3 regions of the Actimicrobium sp. CCI2.3 genome follow, and region 3 is predicted to be linked to each of the others. Evidence: predicted binding sites of a transcription regulator. Region 3 holds the regulator's gene; each other region holds the start of a gene.

Region 1 (6,870 bases), on a different contig from region 3:
GGCATCGACTGCGGCGCGGGTGTCAAAATAATCGAGCTTGGTGCCCGGCAGGGGCTTGCGGTATTCGCTATTCATGGCGTCCTTTAGAGAAGGTGTGGAGGCGCTAACGCGTTCTTACTTGCGCTTGCTGATCGGCACAAAAGCCAGATCATCAGGACCGACATAGTTGGCGCTCGGGCGAATGATCTTGTTGTCGATGCGTTGCTCGATGATATGCGCGGCCCAGCCTGACGTCCGTGCGATGACGAACAGTGGCGTGAACATCGCGGTCGGCACGCCCATCATGTGGTACGACACCGCCGAGAACCAGTCGAGGTTAGGGAACATCCGCTTGGCTTCCCACATCACGGTTTCGAGACGCTCGGCGATATCGAACATCTTGGTCGAGCCTTCTTCGATCGACAGCGCTCGGGCAACATCCTTGATGACCTTGTTGCGCGGGTCCGAAACGGTATAGACCGGATGACCAAAACCGATCACGACTTCCTTGTTGTCGACGCGGCGACGGATGTCGGCTTCGGCTTCATCGGGATTGTCGTAGCGTTTCTGGATTTCAAAGGCGACTTCATTGGCACCACCATGCTTGGGTCCGCGCAACGCACCGATGCCGCCGGTGATCGCAGAGAACATGTCCGAGCCTGTGCCAGCGACCACGCGGGCAGCAAACGTCGAGGCATTGAATTCGTGTTCGGCGTACAGGATCAGCGACGTGTGCATCGCTTTTTCCCACGCTTCGGATGGCTTCTTGCCGTGCAGCAGATGCAGGAAATGCGCGCCAATAGATTCGTCTTCGGTCTGCGTTTCGATGCGTTTGCCGTTGCTGCTGTAGTGATGCCAGTACAGCAGCATCGAGCCAAGCGACGCCATCAGGCGGTCCGCGATATCGCGTGCACCCGGCGTGTTGTGATCGTCTTTTTCCGGCAGCATGCAACCCATCGCCGAGACGCCGGTGCGCATCACATCCATCGGATGCGACGACGCCGGCAACGCTTCGAGCACCAGCTTCACATTGGCAGGCAAGCCGCGCAGGGCTTTCAGTTTGGTCTTGTAAGCATGCAGTTCGGCGCTGGTCGGCAGTTTGCCGTGTACCAGCAAATGCGCGATCTCTTCAAATTCGCAGGTGTCAGCGATATCGAGAATGTCGTAGCCGCGATAGTGCAGATCATTACCGGTCTTGCCGACCGTGCACAGTGCGGTATTGCCAGCGGTGACACCGGACAATGCAACGGATTTTTTCGGCTTGAAAGCAGGTACGGATTCGGTCATGGCGGGTCTCTCTTCTTGAATGATGTCTGAATTATTTTTTGGCGTTCTGTGCAGCGAACAGCGCGTCGAGCTTGTCTTCGTACGAGTAGTAATCGATGCGGTCGTAAAGCTCCTTGCGGGTCTGCATCGTGTCGACCACGGCTTGCTGCGAGCCGTCGCGGCGGATCGCGGTGTAGACGTTTTCGGCGGCCTTGTTCATGGCGCGGAAAGCCGACAGCGGATACAGCACCAGCCCGACATCAGCCGACTTGAGTTCATCCACGGTGAACAACGGTGTGGCACCGAACTCGGTGATATTGGCCAGCACCGGCACCTTGACGGCGGCGGCGAACTGCTTGTACATCGCCAGTTCGGTAATGGCTTCCGGGAAGATCATGTCGGCACCGGCTTCGACACAAGCGATCGCGCGTTCGAGCGCGGCGTCCAGTCCTTCGACGGCGAGTGCATCGGTACGCGCCATGATCACGAAGTTCTCATCGGTACGGGCATCGACGGCAGCCTTGATGCGATCAACCATTTCCTGCAGCGTGACGATTTCCTTGTTCGGACGATGACCGCAGCGCTTGGCGCCGACCTGGTCTTCGATGTGCATCGCAGCGGCACCGAACTTGATCATCGACTTGACGGTACGGGCTACATTGAAAGCCGACGAACCGAAGCCGGTATCGACATCGACCAGCAGCGGCAGGTCGCAGACATCGGTGATGCGGCGCACGTCGGTGAGCACATCATCAAGCGTGGTAATGCCCAGGTCCGGCAAGCCCAGCGAACCGGCTGCCACGCCGCCACCCGACAGGTAGATGGCCTTGAAGCCGGCACGTTTTGCCAGCAACGCATGATTGGCATTGATGGCACCAACGACTTGCAACGGGGATTCTTCTTGCATCGCCTTGCGGAACGCAGCACCTGCGGAATACTGGGACATGGGAGGGTCACTTTCGAGTGTGTTTCATCGGAATTGCTTGCGCCCACTAGTGCAATCGCCGTGCCACCTTGCGACGCATCGCTGCCAACCCTTGCAGTGCAACAAGGGGCGCATTCGCCTGGGCTTTTGCATTCGCCAGGAATCGTTTCAAACTGCGTTACACTCGCAACACTGAAACGCCAAGGTGAAACATGCACCGTCCCAACCTCCCTGCCTCCATTGACCCGAACGACAAGCCGGTCATCTGGACAGTCTCGATCTCGCGCCTGTTCGACCTGTTCCGCGACATCATGCTTGAGTACGGCGACGCCGCGACCATCGAACCGATCCATCTCGGCTTTGAAGATGCGGTGCGCCATATCCGCGAGCGCCTTGTGACGGAACGCTGCGACGCCGTCATCGCCGCCGGCTCGAATGCGGCCTACCTCAAAAGCCGCTTGTCGGTGCCAGTCATCATCGCCAAGGCCAGCGGCTTCGACGTCCTGCAGGCGCTGGCCCGGGCCCGCAAGATCACGCCGCGGATCGGGCTGATCAGCTACCAGCAGACGATGTCGGAGCTCACCGAGTTTCAGGCCACCTTCGGCCTCGACATCGTCCAGCGCAGCTACGTCACCGAAGAAGATGCGCGTGCGCAAATCAGCGAATTGAAAGCCGCCGGCATCCAGGCCATCGTCGGTGCCGGTCTCATCACCGACCTGGCCGAAGAAGCCGGGCTGGCCGGCGTGTTCGTCTATTCGGCGGCGTCGATCCGGCATGCGTTCGACGACGCACTCGACATCGCCCGCTTCACCCGCATCGACAGTAACCGGCGTCGCCCTGCACCGCCCGCCGACACCTTGCGCGCGCGTCACGGCCTCAATGATTTGCGCGGTGAATCGGCGGCGATGCAGCGCGCCCGGCAAGCCATCACGCTGTTCGCCCGCTCCCCGGCGACCGTGCTGATCCAGGGCGAAACCGGCACCGGCAAGGAACTGGCCGCGCAAGCCATCCACCGCGAAAGCACGCGCGCGCGCCAACCGTTTGTGGCCTTGAATTGCGGTGCGCTGGCCGAGTCGTTGCTGGAAGCAGAACTCTTCGGCCATGAAGAAGGCGCGTTCACCGGTTCACGTCGCGGCGGTCACGCGGGATTGTTTGAAGCGGCGCAGCACGGCACGCTATTTCTAGATGAAATCGGCGAGATGGCGCTGCCACTGCAAACGCGTTTATTACGCGTGCTCGAAGAACGCGAAGTCGTGCGCGTCGGCGGCACCCGGCCGATCCCGGTCGATGTACGCATCGTCAGCGCCACCCATTGCGACCTCGACTTGCGCGTGCAGGAAGGCCGCTTCCGGCCCGATCTTTTTTACCGGCTGGGCGTCTTGCGCATGACCTTGCCGCCGCTGCGCGAGCGGCCCGATGACCAGGTCGACCTGGCCGCCTGGTGCCTCAAAAATGCGCTGGCTGCGATGGGTTTACGTCCGCATGCAAACCTGCATGCAGAACTGCTGGCCTGCTCGACCCTGCTGGCCGGTTATGGCTGGCCGGGCAACGTACGTGAACTGCGCAACATGATGGAACGCGTTGCGCTGTATCTGGCAGCCGAACCGCTGCAGGCCCTGTCACCGGGATTGTTGCTGGCAGTCGCGCCGGAATTAATGCGCGCAGGAGCCGTCGCACCGATGGTGATGAGCACAGCGCCGACGGAGTCGTTGACGGAAGTGCTGGCGCGGTTTGACGGCAACCGGGAAGCGGCGGCGAAGTATCTGGGGGTCAGCAGGACGACGTTGTGGCGGAAGTTGCGGGGGCAGTGATGCATCACGATAGACACGACAACGGTATCCTAATGCCTTCGTTTCATGTAACTTTACTGCTCGATTTTGGCGATCGCATTCAGTGCATTCGGTGCAATGCCCTTCGGTTATTGCACCCTACAACCGACCGTTGATGTTGATGTTGATGTTGATGTTGATGTTGACGTGGCAGTTGACGTTGACCTGTTCCGCATTGAAGCAGCTGCCAAAAGTCGGAGTCAGGCAGGGGATCAGAGGGACGCATGTCTGAGCGAAGCGAGTTTGCGGCCCTCCCCCTGACTGGCTCCGGCTTTTGGGAACCCGAAGGGCAGCCGCTTCGCGGTCGCCTTTTTCTTGGTTACTTCTTTTTGGCGAAGCAAAAAGAAGTGACCGGCTGCCGGGCCGCCCCCGGCTAGGTCATGACGGAGCGCATACAGAATCAGCTACCGTGGGCATTGCACCGAACTACTGCGCCAGCCGAATACCCGTGAACTGCCATCGCGCCGTCGCCGGAAAAAAATTCCGGTACGTCGCTCGGGTGTGGCCATCCGGCGTGGCGCATGAACCGCCACGCAGCACGTACTGGTTGACCATGAACTTGCCGTTGTACTCGCCCAGCGCGCCGTCGGCGGCGGCGAAACCCGGATACGGTGCGTAGCTGCTCGAGGTCCATTGCCAGCACGCGCCGAACAGATCGTCGAAGGTACCGGGGCTGGCCGATAGCACCGCCGATTCCCACTGCGCTTCGGTCGGCAAGCGCGCGCCAGCCCAGCGCGCATAGGCATCGGCTTCAAAGTACGACAGATGGATGACGGGACGCTGCAAGTCCAGTGGCTGCAAACCGCGCAAGGTGAATTCCTGCCGGCCCGCAGCATCACGGCGCCAGTACAGCGGTTGCGTGAGTGCGTTGTTGCAGACCCAGTCCCAGCCTTCGGAAAGCCACAACGCCGCATCACCATACCCACCGGCATCGATAAATGCCAGATAGTCGCCATTGCTTACCAGTGTCGTGGCCAGCGCAAAGGATTCGACAAATTGCCGGTGACGCGGCCGTTCATTGTCAAAGCAAAATCCCTCATCATCGACACCGATCTCGACAATGCCCGCCTCAATGCGATGCCAGCCCGGCAGTGAATGCCGCACTGACGGCAACGTCGCATCGTGTGCATAAACCGGAGAAAGCGGATTCAACGACAGCAAATGCTTGAGGTCGGTCAGCAGCAATTCCTGATGCTGCTGCTCGTGCTGCACACCGAGACGGATCAGCGCTGCCAGCTCTGGCGAGGCCGTCTCCAGCAATGCCATGATGCGTGCATCAACTGCCGCGCGGTAGGCCAGCACTTCGGCCAGCGATGGCCGCGTGATCATGCCGCGCTGCGCGCGTGCATGCTTCTCGCCGACGCCGTTGTAATACGAATTGAACAGAACCCGGAAGGCCCGGTGATGGGGCTGAAAGCCAGCTTCAAAACGCTCGAGAATGAAGGTCTCGAAAAACCAGGTGGTATGGGCCAGATGCCATTTCACCGGACTGGCGTCCGGCATCGATTGCACACAGGCGTCTTCGACCGACAGCGGGGCGGCCAGCGCGACGGTGCGCTCACGCGTGAGTACAAAGTCGGTCGCCAGTTGCCAGCGCAATTCGGCTGGCGCGTTCACGATTGGTTTCCGCTGACCTTCGCGTGGCAGACCATGAACCAGCCCAGCGGATCGATCCACGCCTGTTGCAGCGTGTAGCCGGCCCGTTCCAGCAATGCGGTGAATCCCTTGGCCGTGTACTTGTAGCTGTTCTCGGTGTGAATGCGCTCGCCGGCAGCGAAGTCGCGGTGACCACCGCGCCAGCGCACGGTCTGTGCGGTCTTGGCTTCGAGGTGCATTTCGATGCGACTGAGTTCGGCATTAAAAAATCCGACATGCTGCCAGCCACGCACATTAAAGTCGGCCTCGAGCACTTCGTTGAGGTGATTGAGCAGATTCAGGTTGAACGATGCCGTGACACCGAGCGCGTCGTCATATGCCGCATCGAGCACCGGTTTGGCCTTGACAAGGTCGACGCTGATCAACAGAGCGCCATCGTTGTCGCCGGCCTGGGCCAGTCGCGACAGGAACGCCACCGCGTCGTCAGGAGAAAAATTACCGATCGACGAGCCCGGATAAAAGAACAAGCGCTGGGCCGGACCGACGTTGTCGGGTAACGCAAAAGGCGCTGAAAAATCGACGCCGAGCGCGGTGATTTCCATCTCGGGAAAACGCTGCTGCAAGGTGTCGACCGAATCACGCAGGAAGTCGACTGAGATATCGATCGGTACGTAATGCGCTGGTTGCAGCACCGGAAATAGCCGCCCTGCCTTGGCACAATTGCCGGCACCGAGGTCGACCAGCGTGCGGCCGCGCCCGACCGAGGCAGCGATCTCATCGGCATGCGCGTCGAAGATTGCCGCTTCGGTGCGAGTCGGATAGTACTCGGGCAGTTCGCAAATAGCCTCGAATAATTTCGAGCCCAATGCGTCGTACAGGTATTTGGGCGACGTGCTGGCTTGCGGCGCTTGCAAGCCGATTAGCAGTTCGTCACGAATGGCGGATTTGTCGGCGTGAAAACGCTGAATGAATTGGGCCAAGGTCAGTCTCCTATTTCAAGAGGTCGAGGACAGGTGCCTGAATGGTGGGATCGTCCCAGTCGGCTTCACCGACCAGCTCGTAACGCAGCCGGCCTTGCTTGTCGATAAGGAAGGTGGACGGCATGATGCGCACGCGCCAGGCTTTCATGGCTACCGAATCGGCATCACGCAAGATGGTGTACTGGATCGGAATGCGCTGCGTGAACTGACCGATGCGCGCCTTGCCTTCGCCAATGTTGACGCCAAGGATCTGCAGCTTCGGCGGCTTGAAGCGTTGCTGCAAGCGGTTGAGCGC
Region 2 (6,870 bases), on a different contig from region 3:
CGGCCATTGGCGACATACAGTTTTTTGCCGTCAGGCGTGAGCGCCATGTTCCAGGGGCGCTGGCCGACCGGCACCGTGGCGACGATGGTGTTGGTCTTGGTATCGAGTACCGACACATTGGCGTCACCGCCGTTGGAGATATAGACCCGGCTGCCATCCGGATGGACCGCGATGCCATTGGCGCGCAGACCTGCCTTGACCCGGGTGAGGATCTTCAGCGTGGCGACATCGATGACGAAGACCTCATTGCTGTTTTCGGTCGCGACATAAGCGCGGCTGCTGTCGGGTAAAAAACCGATGCCGCGCGGACGCGCACCGACCGCAATTTGCGTGACTTGCTTGCGCGTGATGAAGTCGATCACGTCGACCGCATCGCCTTCTTCGGCACTGACAAAGATCACTTTTCCATCCGGGCTGAAGACCGCGTGTTCGGGGTTCTTGCCCTTCACCGGAATCGCGAAGGCCAACTTGTTGGTACGGGTATCGGTGATGACGATTTCGTTGCGCTCTTCCACGGCAGCGACGACCCAGCGGCCATCGGCCGAGATCGACACGCCTTCCGGCGATTCGCCCAGATCGACGGTGCCGGCCGGTTTGCGCTCGCGCAGGTCGATCAGTTGCAGACTGCTGTTGGGCTGGTCGCTCACATACAGCCAGTGGCCATCCAGACCGGCGGCGATGCCGCGTGGTTTTTTGCCGGCGGGGATGTCGGTGATGACCTTGTCGGTGACGGTATCGATGACCGACACCGTGCCGGAACCTTCGTTGGGAACATACGCAAACGGTGCCGCGAAGACGGCAGCAGGCAGGATAGCGGCGATAGTGGCAGTGATCAGCAGACGACGAATCAACATGGCAAATCCAATCAGAAAGGTGAGCGGGTGGCGCGTAGCCACATGCGGGAAATCAGGTTGTCGCGGTCGATCAGCTGATGCTTGAGGACCGCCAGAATATGCAGGATGACGAAGGCTCCCAGCACGAGTGCTGTCAGTTTATGGGTCTGGTTGAAGAAGGCATAGATCACCTTGTCATCGCTGCCCCACGGTGCCAACCGGACCATGTTGAAGAGCTTCACGCCATGCTTGCTGAAGTTCGAGGCCAGATACCCGGACAGCGGCATCAGCACCATGCAGGCATACAGCACGCCATGGCTGAGGCTGGCAGCACGTCGTTGCCAGCGCGGCGTGGATGCCGGCAGCGGTGGTGGCGTATGGGTCAGGCGCCAGGCAAGGCGCAGCAGGATCAGCAGGCCGATGACGATGCCGGTGCTCTTGTGCAGATTGATGAAAAGGCCACGCTCGGGTGTGTTGCGCGGGACATCGCCGAGATACCAACCGAACAGGTATTGGCCGAGCAGGAGCATGGCAATCAGCCAGTGCAAGGTGATGGCAGTGCGGTTGTAATGGGCGGGCATCGTGGCGGGGTTCCTTCGTCTCTGGTTGCGCATCGTCGGGATCAAAGTCCCTGCGTCTGCGCCGAAGGGTATCACTGAATTTTCGGTAGCGGCCACCATGGCGATCAATTGGCGTGGTCGCTTGATTGCGCTGCCTGACCTGGTGCTCCAGATTGGTTGAGCCAATTTGGAACACTCTGACAGGGGGTTGTTCGAAAAAAAAACAGTCCGCCCCTGCCGGTTCGATACGCCGCCCGTGCGGACGGGTTGGCATGCCGATTGCTCAATGCCAGATGTGCAACCAGCACCCGGACAAAGACCAGAGACAGCATCATCACAAAGTATTACTACAACGAGGAGCAGGACAATGAACATGGCAGACTTCAGCAAGCTCGGCGTAAAAAATCCCTTCGCAACCCGCTACGACAACTTCATCGGCGGCAAATTTGTCCCGCCGGTGAAAGGCGAATACTTCGAGAACATCAGTCCTATCATCGGCAAGGCTTTCTGCGAAATCGCCCGTTCGACGGCAGAAGATATCGAACTCGCGCTCGACGCGGCCCATGCCGCAAAAACCGCCTGGGGCAAAACCTCGCTGGCTGACCGCTCCAACATTCTCAACAAAATTGCTGACCGCATGGAAGCCAACCTTGGCTTGCTGGCACTGGCCGAGACCATCGACAACGGCAAGCCGATCCGCGAAACCACGCTGGCCGACATCCCGCTGGCAATCGATCATTTCCGCTACTTCGCCGGTTGCATCCGCGCCCAGGAAGGCAGCGTTTCGCAGATCGATGCCGAGACCTACGCCTATCATTTTCATGAGCCGCTTGGCGTGGTCGGCCAGATCATTCCGTGGAATTTTCCGATCCTGATGGCGGTCTGGAAAATGGCACCGGCACTGGCTGCCGGTAACTGCATCGTCCTGAAACCGGCTGAGCAGACGCCCGCCTCGATCATGGTCTGGATCGACCTGATCAAGGACTTGCTGCCACCGGGCGTGCTCAACATCGTCAACGGTTTTGGTCTTGAAGCCGGCAAGCCGCTGGCCTCGAACAAGCGCATCGCCAAGATCGCCTTCACCGGCGAAACCGGCACCGGTCGTCTGATCATGCAATACGCCGCGCAAAATATCATCCCGGTCACGCTGGAACTGGGTGGCAAATCGCCGAATATTTTCTTCGCTGACGTGATGGATCAGGACGATGCGTTCTTTGACAAATGCCTCGAAGGCTTCGCGATGTTCGCGTTGAACCAGGGCGAAGTCTGTACCTGTCCATCGCGGGTGCTGATCCAGGAATCGATTTACGAGCGCTTCATCGAACGTGCCGTCAAACGCGTCGCCGCCATCAAGCAAGGCAATCCGTTCGAGATGTCGACGCAGATCGGCGCGCAGGCGTCCCATGAGCAGCTCGAAAAAATCCTGTCCTATCTGGACATCGGCAAACAGGAAGGTGCCAAGTGCCTCATCGGTGGCGAGCGCAAGATGCTGGAAGGCGATCTGGCCGGCGGATATTACGTCCAGCCGACGATTTTTCAGGGCAACAACAAGATGCGGATTTTTCAGGAAGAGATTTTCGGACCGGTCGTTTCGGTCACAACCTTCAAGGATGAAGACGAAGCGCTCGAGATTGCCAACGACACCTTGTACGGATTGGGTTCGGGCCTGTGGACACGCGACGGCTCGCGTGCCTTCCGTGTCGGTCGTGGCATTCAGGCTGGCCGCGTCTGGACCAACTGTTATCACCTGTACCCGGCACACGCCGCGTTCGGTGGGTACAAGCAATCCGGCATCGGCCGCGAAAATCACAAGATGATGCTCGAGCATTATCAGCAAACCAAGAATCTGCTGGTGAGTTATAGCCCGAATGCGATGGGGTTCTTTTAAAGGGCGGTTTGTAGTGCGCGCGCGGGCACATTCGTGCCCACGCGACGGGGCGGCATTGATGTTGATGTTGATGTTGATGTTGATGTTGATGTTGATGTTGATGTTGACTTTGACTTTGACTTTGACTTTGACTTTGACCTTGACCTTGACCTGTTCCGCATTGAGATAGCTGCCAAAAGTCGGAGTCAGGCAGGGGATAAGAAGGGCGCATGTCTGAGCGAAGCGAGTTTGCGACCTTCCCCCTGACTGGCTCCGGCTTTTGGGAACCCGAAGGGCAGCAGTCTCGCGGTCGCCTTTTTCTTGGTTACTTTCTTTTTGGCGAAGCAAAAAGAAGTGACCGGCTGCCGGGCCGCCCCCGGCTTGGTCGTGGCGAAGTAGAAAAAGAATCAGCAACCCCAGCACGGAAATTGGAGGGCAAGCGCTCCGAACCCGCAAGCAGGGTCAGAGTAATTTTCGCGATGAAGCCTGCGAAAAAAAACTCTGACCCTGGTTGCTATTGATGGTGGTTTGCAACCGCCTGGAAAAGCGAACCTGAGCCTCCTTGAAGTTGAAGTTGAAGTTGACCTGTCCCGCATAGAGGCAACTGCCAGGCCGCCCCGGCCTGGTCATGACGGACCACGAACAGAATCAGCTTCCGCAGTCCGCAGGTAGCGTGTGCAAAAAAGCTTCCCCACAAGTGCTTTCCACAACCATTTTTCAATGAGGAAATGATGACCACCGATCCAGTCCCGCGCGTTATCGCAACCGACAGCGCCCACGCCTTTCTCTCCACGCTAAAAGAAAAATACGGCGCGCTGATGTTCTTTCAGTCCGGCGGTTGCTGCGACGGCAGTTCGCCACTGTGTTACTTGCAAGGCGATTTCCCGGTCAGCGATGACGACGTCTATCTCGGCAGTCTCGATGGCACGCCATTTTTCATGGGCCACGACCAGTTCGCCTACTGGAAACACACCCAGCTGATCATCGATGTCGTGGCCGGCATGGGCGGCATGTTCTCGCTCGATAACGGCACCGGAAAACGCTTCCTGACCCGCTCGCGGCTATTCACTGACGAGGAAAATATCGCGCTGGAAACCACGGTACTCACGCGTCCGTGACAACGCGCAGTGTGCTGTAGTGTTTTGCAACAGTGAACTTTTTTGACGCAACAACGGTGTGACAGAGAGGCGGTTTTACCGCCCAAACAGGCCAAAACACGATGGCACGCCGATTGCCTATAAGGCATCAGGACTGATTTGTTCGGCCCAGACCGATCGCAGCCTGCACTGCATTTCATTCAACCGGAGGGGACTATGTACAAAAAATTGTTGGGGACATTGATTGTGAGCGCGCTGTCCGGCGCATTGCCGGCGCATGCCGTTGATGTGACCGATGCGATGATTGCCAATGATGAAAAATCAGGCAACGATGTGCTGTCCTACGGGATGGGTACGCAGGGCCAGCGCTATTCGACACTGACCCAGCTCAATACCAAAACCGTCGCCGGCCTGGTACCAGCCTGGTCGTTTTCATTTGGTGGCGAAAAACAGCGCGGCCAGGAATCGCAACCGGTCATCCATGACGGCCGCATGTTCGTCACCGGTTCCTACTCGCGTCTGTATGCACTGGACGTGAAGACTGGCGCGAAGTTATGGAAGTACGAGCATCGTCTGCCGGAAGGCATCATGCCTTGTTGCGACGTCGTCAACCGGGGCGCAGCGCTGTTCGGTAATCTCGTTATTTTCAGCACGCTCGATGCCCAGCTGGTCGCGCTCGATCAGGCCACCGGCAACCTAGTCTGGAAAGAAAAAATCGACGATTACGCCGCCGGCTATTCGAATACCGCCGCGCCACTGATTGCCAAAGGCATGTTGCTGACCGGTGTCTCCGGTGGAGAATTCGGTGTCGTGGGTCGGGTTGAAGCACGCGACCCGATGACCGGAAAATTGATCTGGATGCGTCCGACCGTCGAAGGTCACATGGGCTACAAGTACGACAAGGATGGCAAGAAAACCGAACTCGGCATCTCTGGCACGCTCAACAAATCCTGGCCTGGCGAACTTTGGAAAACCGGTGGTGCCGCAACCTGGCTCGGTGGCACGTATGACGCCACCACGGGTCTTGCGTATTTCGGCACCGGCAATCCATCGCCATGGAACAGCCATCTGCGTCCGGGCGATAACCTGTACTCGTCCTCGACCGTCGCGCTTGACGTCACCACCGGCGACATCAAGTGGCACTACCAGACCACACCGCATGACGGCTGGGATTACGACGGCGTCAATGAACTCGTGACCTTCGACATGGGTGGCAAGCGACTCGGCGGCAAGGCCGATCGTAACGGTTTCTTCTACGTCATCGATGCCAAAACCGGCAAGCTGGAAAACGCCTTCCCGTTCGTCAAGAAAATTACCTGGGCCTCCAGCATCGACCTGAAAACCGGTCGTCCGAACTACATCGAAGCGGGCCGCCCCGGCGATCCGACCAAAGGTGCGGATGGCAAGAAAGGCGCGACCGTGTATGCCGCGCCTTCCTTCCTCGGTGGCAAAAATCAGCAACCGATGGCCTACAGTCCGAAGACCAACCTGTTCTATGTCCCTGCCAATGAATGGGCGATGGAAATCTGGAATGAGCCGGTCGGATACAAGAAAGGCGCTGCCTTCCTCGGTGCTGGTTTTGCCATCCGGACCATCAACGATGACTACATCGGTGCATTGCGCGCGATGGATCCGAAGACCGGCAAGATCGTCTGGGAAAACAAGAACGTCGCGCCGTTGTGGGGTGGCGTGATGAGCACTGCGGGTGACCTGGTGTTCTACGGAACGCCGGAAGGTTTCCTGAAAGCGCTCGACGCCCGCACCGGCAAGGAACTCTGGAAATTCCAGACTGGTTCCGGCGTCGTGGCGCCGCCGATCACCTGGATGGACGGCGGCGTGCAATACGTCGCAGTCGTCTCCGGTTGGGGTGGTGCGGTGCCACTGTGGGGTGGTGACGTGGCGGCCAAGGTCAGCTATCTGGAGCAAGGTGGTTCGGTCTGGGTTTTCAAGCTGGCGGGGTCGACGGCGGTGGCTTTGAAGTAGGGACGGCAAGGGCATGCCGGAACCGAATGATCCGGTATGCCTGCAGATAATAAAAACGGAAAAGCCAGCAAGTCGATTTGCCGGCCTTTTTCTATTTTTTAATATTGCTAAGCTAAAACTTAATTTAAATAAAAGTTATATTAATTAATTATATTTTTAAACTAAATAATTTTTTAAATAAAGTTACTTCATATGGAATTTTCACTTTTATGAGAAGAGAGTTCATCTTTTGAAAAAGTGCCATCTTTATTTTTATCAATGCGGTTAAATGCTTTGCTGTCGAAGAGCACTCTTCCATACGCCTGGTATTCATTTCTTTCGTCGTCGGTGAGCGTAGAACCCTCGGCAATTTTTTCATCTAATTTATTAAAGCGATCCAACATATATTGAGTTGTCAGTTCGCCATTTTTTTGAGCCTTTGCTAGTGTTCTTAATGTTGATTTGGCTTGGGCAAATGTTATTTGATCTGTATTGAGTCCGTTGAATTTATCGATGGATGCTTGTACTGCAGGTTTTTGTGCTGTGCTGAC
Region 3 (6,870 bases):
ACGGTTCGGCATAGGCACGGATCGCTGCACGCAGGTCACCACCGGAAAACTGATCGACTAATTCCTGCAGGCCCGCCAAGGCACTGGACGGAAGGAACAGGTCAGCCAGTCCCGCATGGAGTGCATCGGCAGCCCCAATCATCTCGCCGGAGACCCCGAGGTAGGTGCCAAGTTGTCCTGCCGTGCGCGACAGGAAATAGCTGCCGCCAACATCCGGGAACAAGCCGATATTGACTTCTGGCATCGCCATTTTTGTTCGTTCGGTAACGATGCGAAGCCGGTTCTGCACACCGCTTTGCGCCAGCCCCATGCCACCGCCCATGACGATGCCGTCCAGTACGGCGATCCAGGGTTTCGGATAAAAATGGATCAGATGGTTGAGGGCATATTCTTCGGTGAAAAAATCTTCCAGCGCAGCACTGCCGCCTTGCGGGGTGGACGTACCGGCCTGATGGAAAAAGCGGATATCGCCACCGGCACAAAATGCTTTTTCGCTGCTGCCCCTGATCAGCACGGCGTGCACCGTCGCACTGTCGCGCCAGTCCAGCAGGATACGCGTCAGGTCGCGCACCATCGCGAGCGATAACGAGTTGAGGGCCTTGGGGCGATCCAGTGTGATCTGGCCGGTCGTGTTCTTGATCTGGGTGTCGATGAGTGCGGTCATGGTCGGGATTCGTATTCGGTTGTGCACAAGTCAATTGCATGAAATCAAAAAGGGCGCAATCAATGCGCCCTAAGTGGAATGTGCCAGTTTGCCCGGCAGCGGGTTCGATCAGGAGGAAACGATGGCAACAACCGGTTCAGGGATGTGCTTGATGGCGTCGTGCTGATGATCCTGCAATTTGGTTTTGTACTTGATGACCTGGCGATCGAGCTTGTCGATCAGCGCATCAATTGCGGCATATAAGTCCTCCGCAATACTCTCGGCGTGCAAGTCTTTGCCGCGCAGATGCAGGTTGATTTCTGCTCGCTGCCGCTTTTCTTTTTCCGGGAGTTTTTCTACCGTCAGGATGACGGCAATATCAATGACATGGTCGAAATGGCGCTTGATACGCTCAAGCTTGCTTTGCACATATTCACGAATGGCAGGGGTCACTTCGAGATGATGTCCACTGATTGTGAGATTCATACAGCGCTCCTTTGAATAATGCCGATGGAGGTTCGGAGCCGGACCCGCTACGGATGGGGTGCTTCGAACACAGCGACAGTACAACACGACAAATGAAACTACAGAAACTACAGAAACTACAGGGCCTTGCGCAGGTTGACGGGGGGAATTTTCAGGGCTTCGCGATACTTTGCGACCGTACGCCTTGCTACCACCATACCCTGTTCTCCCAGCATGTCTGCGATTTTACTGTCAGAAAATGGAATCTTCGGGTCTTCGGCTCCTATCAATTGTTTGATGAGTGCCCGTATTGCCGTTGAAGAGGCTTCACCGCCTGTTTCAGTGGCAACGTGGCTGCCAAAAAAATACTTTAGCTCGAACATGCCATGTGGAGTCAGCATGTATTTCTGGGTGGTCACACGGGAGATAGTGCTCTCGTGCAGACCGAGTGTATCAGCAATTTCGCGCAAAACAAGGGGGCGCATGGCGACCGCTCCATGCGAAAAAAAGTTCCGCTGTCGCTCCACGATGGCCTGCGCGACGCGCAGGATGGTGTCGAATCGCTGGCGCATATTTTTGATCAGCCACTTGGCTTCCTGCAGCTGTGACGTGAGCGATCCATCCCCTTTGCTTTGCTTGAGAATGTTGGCGTACATCGCATTGACCCGCAGTCGCGGCATCACATCATGGTTCAGCATGACCTGCCAGCCGCCCTTGGTGCGCTTGACGATCACGTCCGGCACCACGTAATCGGACGTACCGCCGCCGAAGATCGCGCCCGGATGCGGGTTGCACTGGCGGATCACACTTTGGGCTTCGCGCAGGTCTTCATCATCGCAGTCGAGGGCTTTTTTGAGCTTGCTGAAATCACGCTGCGCAAACAGTGTCAGATGGTTGTCGACGATGGCTAACGCCATGCGTCGGGTGACCATGGCGATGTCGGGGAAGCGCTTGATTTGCAGTGCCAGACATTCGGACGCATTGCGTGCGCCAACGCCGGGTGGATCGAAACTCTGTAGCAGTTTCAAAGCGATAGTCAGCTCTTCAGGCTCGATCTCCAGTTCAGCTGGCAAGCGCTCGAAGATGGCGTCTAGCGTGTCTTCGAGGTAGCCATTTTCATTGAGTGCATCGATCATCAATTCGACCAGTGCACGGTCGCGTTGATTGCTTACCGTGACGCGCATCTGCTCGAGCAAAAATTCACGTAGCGTCGATTCGTGCGCCTCAAGCTGGGGTCGCGCATCGTCGTCTTCCGGGGCTTTGGAAGTGCGCGCGACATCGTCGAAACTCCAGTCAGAATCGGTACTTGGCGTGGCGTCGCCGGCATCGACCTGGTCCGATGCCGGAGCGTCCGATTCGGATGGCGACGGTGCGGCGTTGGCGTCTTCGCTGGCACCTTGCTGGCGAATGCCATCGGCCCCGAGTGCGCCATCGGCCAACAGGCGCACCGAGTGATCGAGCGGATCGTCGAGTCGCTCCAGCAGCGGATTGTCGGTCAGCATTTGCTCGAGCTCCTGATGCAGTTCCAGTGTGGATAGTTGCAGCAGACGAATCGATTGCTGCAGTTGCGGGGTGAGCGCAAGATGCTGGGAGGTACGGAGCTGGAGGGATTGTTTCATCGTTGACTGTGCCTACATCCGGAAGTGTTCGCCCAGATAGACCCGTCGCACCGATTCATCGGCGATGATGGCATCCGGTCTTCCGCTGGCCAGTACCGCTCCCTGGTTGATGATGTAGGCGCGATCGCAGATGCCCAGTGTTTCACGCACGTTATGGTCGGTGATCAGGACGCCAATGCCGCGCTCTTTCAGGAAGCGCACGATGCGCTGGATTTCGATGACGGCAATCGGATCGACACCGGCGAACGGTTCATCGAGCAGCACGAAGCGCGGGTTGCTGGCTAGCGCGCGGGCAATTTCCACGCGTCGGCGCTCGCCGCCGGACAACGACAACGCCTGGTTGTCGCGCAGCTTCTCGATCTGCAGATCTTGCAGCAAGGTGTCGAGGCGCTCATTGATGACCTTCTTGGTCAATGACTTGCGCTGCTCGTCAACCTGCAGTTCCAGCACGGCACGGATATTTTCTTCGACGGTCAGCTTGCGAAAGACCGACGCTTCCTGCGGCAGGTAAGACAGTCCCAGCACTGCCCGCTGGTGGATCGGCAGACGCGAGATATCGACACCATCAAGGCGGATTTCACCGGCATCCGAAGGCACCAGGCCGACGATCATGTAGAACGAGGTGGTCTTGCCTGCACCGTTCGGTCCGAGCAAGCCAACCACCTCGCCGCTGGCGACATCGAGCGAGACATCGCTGACGACTTGCCGGATGCCATAGCTTTTCTTCAGGCCGGTGACGATGAGTTTGCTGCTGTTATCGATGAAGGAATCAGCAGGCGTCGCTAGGGCGTTGATCATTTTTGGGTGTCCGGAGTGGCGGGTGCGCGCGGCTGGATCACGGCCTTGATCCGTCCGGCACCGGCCTTGCTGTCCTGTCCTGCCGGCGTGTTATTGACCGAGAAAAATTCGCTGCGACTATCGTACGAAATGAATTCGCCTTCGACTTCGTCGGTTGGCGTCGTGCCATTGAGTCGGCGCATCTTCGCCCTTGAAAACAATTTGACCAGTTCGGTCTTGCCATCGTATTCGATGCGCTCGGCTTCTCCTTCGATCCACAGGTCAGCGCCGCCATCGCGCTTCTGGCGAAAGCTGGCCAGGCTCCCGGCTGCGGCATACAAGGTGGCGAACTGATAGCCCGCTGCGTCCTGTACCACCACCACGCGTGCGGCTTTCATGAGCAGCGTGCCGCGGGTGACTACGACCGCGCCGGTGAACGTATTGACTTGCTTGACGTCGTCGTAAGCCATCTGGTCGGCATCGACGACAGTGGGTTTGGTGGAGTCGGCTTTTTCAGCATGCACGGCTGGCACGATGGCCGCATTGAACATGAATAAAAAAACGAAAAAAAGCGATTTCATGAAAATTCCTGGTGGAGGGTACGAAAAAAAGTCGGGCAAGACATCAGCGCACCGGTGCAGGTGGAAATACGCCGTGCACCCGGTTGGCCAGGTCGAGCTGGCGGGTGGCGTTGTTGGCGACCATGCCCGTGCCATTCAGTAAGTTTTTACCCATCAGCATTTTGACGGGCTTGTCGGTTTTCATCACGTCGTCGTTGGGCAGTAGCAAAAGATACTCCGACGTGAGATGAAAATTCTGGGTGGTGCCTGATGCCGGTCGGTCGACATCGACGTTATCGATCATCTGTACTTCGGTGTTATCGCTATTGACCAGCGCGCGCTCCGAGCGCATCACCATCGGTGGCAAGTTGTTGGCGAGGTGATAGATCACCGGCTTGGTGATTTCATACGAGTCGTCGCGTGGCAGATGGGTCAGTACATCGCCGGAAATGTTGTAGCGCGCAGTGCGGGATTTCGCCATCTTGACGAAGGTGAAATTTTTCACGTAGTAGTCGGGTGCGCTGCGTGGCGTGTCTTGCAGATCCGGCCCCCCCGTTTTGCGCAGCACCTCGAGCACCCAATAACTGCCAAGCACCAGTACGATGCCCAGTGCGATCAGCAGCCAGAGCCGCAGGCGATTGGCAGAATTTTCTGCGCTCATGACAGGTACGGTGCCAGCGCCGCCTCATAGTTGCCCTGGGCGCGCAGAATCAGGTCGCACAATTCACGCACGGCACCGGTGCCACCTGGTGCGGAGGTGATGTAATGGACGCGCTGACGCACTTCGATATGCCCATTCGGCACGCTGGCGGCAAAGCCCGCACGCAACAGGATTGGCAGATCGATGACGTCGTCGCCAATGAAGCCGCACTGGTCGGCGCTAAAGCCGGTCTGCTGCAACAGCTGCTCGAAACTGGCGCGCTTGTCATGGCTGCCCTGAAACACATGCGTGATGCCAAGGTCGCTGGCACGGCGCTGCACCAGTGGCGACTGACGCGCACTGATGATCGCCGTGTCGACACCCGATTGCTGCAACAGGCGGATGCCCTGGCCATCGAGCACATTGAAAGTCTTGATCAGTTCGCCCGCGGCACCGAAATGCAGGCTGCCATCCGTGAGCACGCCATCGACATCGAAGATCATCAGCCGGATCCGGGCTGCGCGTGTCATCACGTCGTCGTGGTGGTCTGTCATCAAATCACCTTCGCGCGGGTCAGGTCGTGGATGTGCAACGCACCAACCAGCTTGCCGGTTGTGTCGGCGACCAGTAACTGATTGATGCGCAGTTCTTCCATGAGCTGGACGGCATCGACGGCCAACTGGTCGGGACCGATCGTGCGTGGATCGCGATGCATCACGTCGGCCACCGTCAAGCGGGTGAAGTCCTGCACATGTTCGATCAGGCGGCGCAAGTCGCCGTCAGTGAATACCCCGATCGGGCGGAACGACTCGTCCACCACGGCCGTCATGGCCATGCCCTTGCTCGTCATTTCAGCCAGCGTGTCCGACAGGGAGGCCGTGACCAGCACGGCCGGAATACCACCACCGCTACGCATCACGTCGCGCACATGGGTCAGCAAGCGTCGTCCGAGCGCGCCACCAGGATGTGAGCGGGCAAAATCTTCAGGAAGGAAACCGCGCGCATCGAGCAGTGCCACCGCCAGCGCATCGCCCAGCGCGAGTGCCGCGGTCGTGCTGGCCGTCGGTGCAAGATTGAGCGGACAAGCTTCCTTGTCGACCGAGACATTCAGATGCACGGTCGCGAGCAGCGCCAGGCTTGATGCATCATCACCGGTCATGGCGACCAGTGTCGCGCCCATGCGTTTGATGCTCGGCACGATGGCCATCAATTCGGCCGTTTCACCGGAATTGGAAATTGCCACGAACACGTCATGCTGACTGACCATGCCCAGATCGCCGTGGGCTGCTTCTGCCGGATGTACGAACATCGCAGAAGTGCCCGTCGAGGCCAGTGTCGCGGCGATCTTGCGTGCGATGTGTCCGGATTTTCCGATGCCCGACACGACGACACGACCGGTACAATTTAGCAGCAGACAAACGGCTTGTGCAAAGCACGCAGCCGTGTTGCTATGACTGTCGGATAAACGGGCTTTTAGTGTCAGCAAGGCATCGGCTTCGATTTGCAGGGTCTCGCGGGCGAGCACCAGCGCACGTGCAGCACGCTCTGCATCGAAGGCGTCGGGGACGGGTTTTTGTTGGGGTACACTCATGCCGGAAAGTATAAACGAATTACCAAAGCAAAAATTCTGCCAGCGATAACTAAAATAGTGGCTCGCGCTAGATGAAAGGACTGATCCCCGCTCATGCACTCCGCGCTCGAACTCACCTTGCTGTTACTTGGCGCTGCCGTACTGGGCGTGGTTGCCTTTCGCATGATGCATTTGCCGCCGATGCTGGGCTATCTGGCCGTCGGCATCGCCATTGGTCCGCACGGACTCGGTTGGGCCGAAGACACGGCCACCACGCATACACTGGCTGAATTCGGCGTCGTGTTTCTGATGTTTTCGATTGGCCTGGAATTCTCCCTGCCTAAACTTTTTTCGATGCGACGTACCGTCTTTGGCCTCGGCATGGCACAGGTGCTGCTCACCATCCTGGCCACCATGTTGTGCGGCTGGGGCACCGCGCGCTTGCTGCCGCAAGTAGCCGACATCAGCTGGGGCGCCGCCTTTGCGCTGGGTGGTGCGCTGGCGATGTCGTCGACCGCGATTGTCTCGAAAATGCTGACCGAACGGCTCGAGCTGGAAAGCGAACATGGCCGTCGCATCATCAGCATTCTGCTGTT

Evidence for each region. Region 3 encodes sigma-54, which starts transcription at its own class of promoters, with help from an activator protein. Its sites were predicted from a motif close to TGGCANGNAANCTGCTTT; they were not measured.
Region 1: the regulator sigma-54 is predicted to act here: its motif matches at 2,240-2,257, upstream of prpB (methylisocitrate lyase).
Region 2: the regulator sigma-54 is predicted to act here: its motif matches at 4,481-4,498, upstream of QN370_RS18305 (PQQ-dependent methanol/ethanol family dehydrogenase).

What each region holds. Positions count from the first base shown of each region.
Region 1 covers NZ_JASJWR010000029.1:10,047-16,916, reverse strand. The annotation lists gene acnD (Fe/S-dependent 2-methylisocitrate dehydratase AcnD) at 1-75, opposite strand, end outside; gene prpC (2-methylcitrate synthase) at 115-1,266, opposite strand; gene prpB (methylisocitrate lyase) at 1,298-2,191, opposite strand; gene prpR (propionate catabolism operon regulatory protein PrpR) at 2,383-3,981, shown strand; gene egtB (ergothioneine biosynthesis protein EgtB) at 4,426-5,616, opposite strand; gene egtD (L-histidine N(alpha)-methyltransferase) at 5,613-6,575, opposite strand; gene QN370_RS15735 (TlpA disulfide reductase family protein) at 6,586-6,870, opposite strand, start outside.
Region 2 covers NZ_JASJWR010000040.1:5,085-11,954, reverse strand. The annotation lists gene QN370_RS18330 (beta-propeller fold lactonase family protein) at 1-854, opposite strand, end outside; gene QN370_RS18325 (cytochrome b) at 866-1,414, opposite strand; gene adh (aldehyde dehydrogenase) at 1,761-3,281, shown strand; gene QN370_RS18315 (hypothetical protein) at 3,315-3,527, shown strand; gene QN370_RS18310 (DUF779 domain-containing protein) at 3,992-4,378, shown strand; gene QN370_RS18305 (PQQ-dependent methanol/ethanol family dehydrogenase) at 4,574-6,340, shown strand; gene QN370_RS18300 (hypothetical protein) at 6,529-6,870, opposite strand, start outside.
Region 3 covers NZ_JASJWR010000011.1:27,840-34,709, forward strand. The annotation lists gene QN370_RS08065 (enoyl-CoA hydratase/isomerase family protein) at 1-664, opposite strand, end outside; gene hpf (ribosome hibernation-promoting factor, HPF/YfiA family) at 773-1,129, opposite strand; gene QN370_RS08075 (RNA polymerase factor sigma-54) at 1,246-2,727, opposite strand; gene lptB (LPS export ABC transporter ATP-binding protein) at 2,740-3,525, opposite strand; gene lptA (lipopolysaccharide transport periplasmic protein LptA) at 3,522-4,085, opposite strand; gene lptC (LPS export ABC transporter periplasmic protein LptC) at 4,129-4,725, opposite strand; gene QN370_RS08095 (HAD family hydrolase) at 4,722-5,258, opposite strand; gene QN370_RS08100 (KpsF/GutQ family sugar-phosphate isomerase) at 5,258-6,295, opposite strand; gene QN370_RS08105 (cation:proton antiporter) at 6,389-6,870, shown strand, end outside.